2 regions of the Exiguobacterium sp. KKT215 genome follow, and region 1 is predicted to be linked to the other one. Evidence: predicted binding sites of a transcription regulator. Region 1 holds the regulator's gene; the other holds the start of a gene.
What was found. Region 1 encodes LexA, which represses DNA repair genes until DNA is damaged. Its sites were predicted from a motif close to CGAACATATGTTCG; they were not measured.

Region 1 (3,078 bases):
TTAACTTTGTTTGGTTATACGCAAGAAACGGATTTGACCGTCAACTCATCGATTACTATACATCCGAATGTGCTCAGCATAGGTGAGGCGTGCGAGATTCAGTATGATTTGTCGATTCGTCCAGGAGATGCCGCCTATATTCGGGTCGAATACGCCATCGATTTCATAAAAGCGAACGGGAAAGCGAGTCGTAAAGCATTTCTGCTAGCGAACAAACTCGTCCCCGGGGGTGCGCGACTTGTAGCGAACAGGATGCACAGTTGGGCAGATTTGACGACTCGTCGGCATTATTCAGGGGAGCATCGTGTCGTTTTGCTGGTCAATGGACGAGAAGTGGCAGAACATCATGTCATGTTGCATAAAAGTTATTGAGCTTCTATATAATAAATAGTTCAAAAAGGGCAACCCAGTCTCTACTAGACGGGTTGCCCTTTTAGGTGTATGGCATAAATGTTTGGCTTAAAAGGCACGTTTGAAGAACGTGGACGCATAATCGAGCGTCGTATGTAACGTCGTCGCGAAGACGAGTCCGAAGAAACATGCGGCCCCGTTTAGGTCGAGCCATGATCTGGCAGCTTCCTCATACGGCGTGAACGTGAGCACGAGCGTGAGCGGGAAGCCAAGATAGATGACCCGGATCAGATCGCTCAAGAGCGGCAAATGCGAGAATAACGACCGATGGGGCATAATCTTCACGTAAGGGAGCCAAAAGCCTCGGAGTGGTCCCCATCGATAATAGGCGTCCGACTTTAAGTCAAGGTCCGGGGAGAGCCAGAACGTCCCGATTAGGGCGCCGAATAGGAACATGGTCGGAACATCGATGTCAATAAAAGGCGTGGCAATCGCAAGAGCACCGATTGCCACGAGATTCGTACGGGTATGTGTCTTGCCACTAGCCATTAGTGAATCGTGCGGTATACACCGATGACCTTCCCTAAAATCGACACGTTATCGAAATACATCGCTTCGAGCTCGTCGTTCTCTGGTTGAAGACGGACTTTCGAAGCTTCTTTATAAATCCGCTTCACCGTCGCTTCGCCTTCATCCGTCATGGCGACGACAATCTCTCCATTGTCGGCCGTGTTCTGTTGGCGGACGAGGACACGGTCCCCGTCCAAGATGCCGGCGTTAATCATCGAGTCTCCCGATACCGAGAGCATGTAGACGTTGTCGGAACCGACGACGTGGGCCGGGAGCGGGAAGTGCTCTTCCACGTTCTCGATTGCCGTGATTGGCGTACCGGCCGTGACTTTCCCGATGACCGGCACGTACATGACGGCATCATGGTCTTCCACGACTGACATCTCTTCATCTAAAATTTCGATGGCACGTGGCTTCGTCTTGTCACGTCGAATCAATCCACGCTTCTCTAGACGGTCCAAGTGGCCGTGGACGGTCGAGCTCGATGCGAGTCCGACTGCCTCTCCGATTTCACGAACGGAAGGTGGATACCCTTTCGCCCGGACCTCGGCTTTTATAAAATCAAGAATCTGTTGTTGTCTTGCTGACATTTTTTTCAATGGATTTCACCTCGATTATGTCGAATAACCTGCGAACGCATCCTATTCTTTATGGGTTTAGTTTAACACAAGAACACATGAGCGCACAAACATTCGTTCGTTTTTTTCTACTTGACCGAACAGAAGTTCTTGTTTTATGATGAGAACAGATAAACGAACAGACGTTCTCAAGAACGTGTATTCTTATTCCCAGGAGGTAATCGTTATGAGAGACACAATCAATGGAATCATTTTAGTCGGCATGTTGGCACTTGGAATGTTCGCGTTTTATATGGTCGGGGAGATGCGCCACGACGTCGATGTCGTCGCGACCGAACCGGTGATCGAGCATAGCGTCGAAGAAGAAGTCGCCTTGACGGAGGCCGAGTCGCTCGAGGCACAGCTTCTCGCCGAACGCGCTGAGAAAGAAGACGACAAGACGACGTGGTTCGCCGCCGAATAATCTTTTCTGATTGCGAACAGCCCCCGAACCTGTGTATCGTAGAGGGCGAATGGAAAGAAAGGAAGTGACGGGATGCGAGTCGTCATTTATTGTCGCGTGTCGACGAACAAGTCCACGCAAGAGACGTCACTCGGTCGCCAAGCGGACGAACTGACGCGGATGGCGAAACGTCTTAACGCCGAAATCGTCGATGTGATCAGTGAGCAAGAGAGTGGGTATGAGGTCAATCGGACGGGGTTGCTCGATTTGTTGGAGCACGTCTCGACGTCTAATCTCGATGCCGTGCTCGTGAGCGATGACAGCCGCCTCGGACGAGGGAACGCGAAAATCGCCATCTTGCATACGCTCATGAAACATAACGTCCGCTTGTTGACGATGCAATCGTCCGATGAATACGTCGTCTCGGATGCCGAGAAGATGGTGCTTGAAATCGTCAGTGTCGTCGAGGAGTACCAGCGTAAAATCCATAATGCGAAAATCTCACGCGGCATGCGTCGGGCGGTCGCGAACGGGTTCAACCCGCACCGCAACATCCAACATCACGATCAAGGCGGTCGGAGCCGAATCGAAGTCCCGATCGAAGAGATCGTCCAACTGCGCGAGCGCGGACTGACGTTCGCTGAAATTGCCGCCACGCTACGTGGTTTTGGCTATGAGGTGTCGAAAGCGACCGTGAACCGTCGTTATTTGGAGCACGTATCAGTGCCAGAAACTTGATTCCTGCTCGCTGATTTTGTACAGTAGAAGAACAAATTCAGTAGAGAGGGGGCGAGCCTGATGCTAGCACCTGAACAGTTGGAGCGAATCAATTTTCTCGCCAACAAAGCCAAGACAGATGGATTGTCATCAGAAGAGATGGACGAGCAGCAAGCGCTGCGCCAACAATATTTGCAAGCGTTCCGCCAATCATTCAAATCACAAATGATGGGGATGAAGGTCGTCGATCCGGACGGGAACGATGTAACGCCTGAAAAATTGAAAGACGAGCAGAAACGACATCGCTCGGAGTGACCACGAATGCACATCCTATTTCATATAGGGTGTGCATGTTTGTTATACGCGAACGGGGATCAGGGGGACTTATTGGACTGATTTTGGACGAAAGGAAGTAAACGA
Region 2 (3,078 bases), 410 kb from region 1:
ATTGGCGTCGACCGCCTCATCGCGAATCGAGTAGATGATGCGGCGCTGTTCGTTCAAGACGTCGTCGAGTTTGAACATGTAGTCACGGACCGATACGCCGACGCCTTCAATCGTCGTCTGGGCGTATTCGATGATCACGCCTGCTTCCTTATGGCGAATCTCCCCGTGCTCGTCCGGCTTCAGTTTGTGCTCGACACGTTTCAACCGCTCGGCGGCATATCGTTTGACGAGGTCGTCCTCGAGCGAGACGAAGAAACGTGACATGCCTGGGTCGCCTTGGCGTCCCGACCGTCCACGGAGCTGATTGTCGACGCGGAGCGACTCGTGTCGTTCCGTCCCGATGACATACAAGCCGCCGCGTTCGCGCGCCGTCTCGTCTAAGACGATATCGGTCCCGCGTCCGGCCATGTTCGTCGCAATCGTCACGTGTCCGAGCCGTCCCGCCTCGGCGATAATCTCGGCTTCTTGGGCGACCGTCTTCGCGTTCAACAGCTCATGCTTGATGCCCTGTCGCTCGAGCTGTTCGCTGACGGCCTCCGACTGGGCGATCGAGGTCGTCCCGATCAAAATCGGTTGTCCCGTCGCGTGGATGGCCGCCACTTCTTGTCCGACCGCCGCATACTTGTGGGCGATTGTATCAAAGACGCGGTCCGGCAAGTCTTCACGCAGACGTGGCCGGTTCGTCGGCACTTGGACGACGTCCATTTGATACGTCTTCATGAACTCTTCGCGTGACGTCTGGGCTGTCCCGGTCATGCCACCGAGGAGCGGATACATCCGGAAGTAGTGTTGAATCGTGATTTCAGCCGTCGTCTTGTTCTCTTCGGTGATGTCGAGCTGTTCTTTCGCCTCGAGCGCCTGATGGAGGCCTTCCGACAGGCTGCGTCCTTCCATGACCCGCCCCGTGAACAAATCGATTAACTCGATTTTGCCTTCTTGGACGATATAGTCGACGTCCCGCTCGAACAATACGTTCGCCCGGAGCGCCTGCATCATGTAGTGATAGAGGACGTGGTGCTCGGCGGAAAACAAGTTGTCGACCGAGAACAACGCTTCAATCTTCTCGATGCCCTTATCCGAGAACATGACGGCGCGCGCCTCGAGGTCGACCGTATAGTCGTCTTCCGTCAATTGACCGAACACGGTTTGGGCGAGACGTTTCAAACGGACGTGTGACTCGTCCTTCTGGGCGATGATGAGCGGCGTCTTCGCCTCGTCAATCAAGACGCTGTCGACTTCATCGAGCAACGCGAAATGGAACGGACGCTGGACCCGTTCTTCCGGCGAGCCGACCAAGTGGTCCCGAAGATAGTCGAAGCCGAACTCGGTCCCGACCCCGTATGTAATATCGGCCGTATACGCCGCTTGTTTGTCAGCGAGCTCCATCTCCGGCACGTTCAACCCGACCGTGAGTCCGAGGAACGTGTGAATCTTGCCAATTTGCTCGGCGTCACGTTGCGCCAAATAGTCGTTCACCGTGATGACGTGGACGCCTTTTCCTTCGAGTGCTTTGACGAACGCCGGCAATGCCGCGACGAGCGTCTTCCCTTCCCCGGTCGGCATCTCGGCGATATTTCCTTCGAGCAGGGCGAGACCGCCGATAAGCTGGACGTCATAGTGACGGAGCCCAATCGTCCGGACGGATGCCTCACGAACGAGGGCGAACCCTTCCTCCGTGATGGCGCGGACATCCGCACCGTCCGTAAGCCGCTGTTTCAGTTCGAGCGCGTACTGGCGAAGCGCTGCATCGTCCAAAGCTTGCATCGTCTCCTCATACGCGTTGATGCGTTCGACTTGTTTCTTATAGGTTTTCAATCGTCGTGCCTGATCATTGGTCAATTGCTTCACAAAATCAATCACAGGATAGCCTCCATCGTCCGAAACCATATTTGTCTAGCTACCCTCTCATTATAACGGATTTTGTTTCCGCCTCGCTTTATTATTTCGGTAAATTCCAAAAAGATGGAATTTTATTCACCATCCATCCTTTTTTTGACTCTTTTCAAAATTTGTTTTCATTTTTCTATTTGAGACGGCGTGAGACCGTGATACGATGAGAAAAACAGAACGCTTGTTCGTAAAAAAGGAGAGGTGGCTATGCGACGTCGGATTTTTTGTATCGATAGCGTCTCATTCTATGCCAGTTGCGAGTGCGCCGCCCGCAAGTTGAACCCGTACAAGACGAAGCTCGTCGTCTTATCAAACCTCCAAGATCACGGCGCCCTCGTCCTCGCCGCGACACCTCCGATGAAGCAGCTCGGCATCAAGACCGGCTCCCGGCGCTTCCACATCGACCGGTTGCCGTGGCACGAGCGGCGGCACATCATCTACGCCGAGGCCCGGATGAGCCACTATTTGAACGTGTCCGTGCAAATCGTCCACATCTTGCATCAGTTCGCACCCCCCGAGGCAATCCGCGTCTACTCAGTCGATGAGACGCTCGTCGACTTGACCGGGACGGAGCGGCTGTTCGGGAACGATGCGCACGTCGCCCGCCTCATCCGCTCGACCGTGTTCCGCTATACCGGCATCCCGGTCACGATCGGCATCGGTCCGAACAACGTCCTCGCCAAGCTCGTCCTCGACCTTCATGGGAAGAAGACGGGTGTCGCCAGCTGTTTCCTCCACGACGTCGAACGATTGATCCACCCGGCCCCAATCGGCAAGATGTGGGGCGTCGGTGCGAAGATGGAAGTCCATCTTCGGCGGCTCGGCATCGACACGATCGGCGACCTCGCCCGCTATCCGCTCGAGACGCTCCATGAGAAGTTCGGCGTCATCGGCGCCGAGCTGTGGCATCACGCCTGGGGCATCGACGAATCGCCGACAATCCTTCCGCCGAGCTCGTTGTTCGGGGCGAAACGGCAGCGGCCCCGGACGATCGGCCACGGCATCACGCTCATGAAAGACTATACGACGTACGCGGCCATCCGGCTCGTCTTACAGGCCATCGCCGTGGAGGTCGGGATGCGGACGCGACAGGCCGGTCTCGTCGGCGGCAGCGTCCATCTCGGCGTTCGCTACACCCGGACGAGCGAGCGGCGCGGCTTCAGCAAACAAAAAAAGCTCGCCCGCTTC

Region 2: the regulator LexA is predicted to act here: its motif matches at 2,065-2,078, upstream of ACZ2GZ_RS04705 (Y-family DNA polymerase).

What each region holds. Positions count from the first base shown of each region.
Region 1 covers NZ_CM145756.1:1,302,076-1,305,153, forward strand. Annotated here, with positions in the region: gene ACZ2GZ_RS06785 (DNA alkylation repair protein) at 1-372, shown strand, start outside; gene ACZ2GZ_RS06790 (metal-binding protein) at 460-900, opposite strand; gene lexA (transcriptional repressor LexA) at 900-1,520, opposite strand; gene ACZ2GZ_RS06800 (hypothetical protein) at 1,726-1,962, shown strand; gene ACZ2GZ_RS06805 (YneB family resolvase-like protein) at 2,035-2,679, shown strand; gene ACZ2GZ_RS06810 (DUF896 domain-containing protein) at 2,740-2,973, shown strand.
Region 2 covers NZ_CM145756.1:888,812-891,889, reverse strand. Annotated here, with positions in the region: gene secA2 (accessory Sec system translocase SecA2) at 1-1,860, opposite strand, end outside; gene ACZ2GZ_RS04705 (Y-family DNA polymerase) at 2,098-3,078, shown strand, end outside.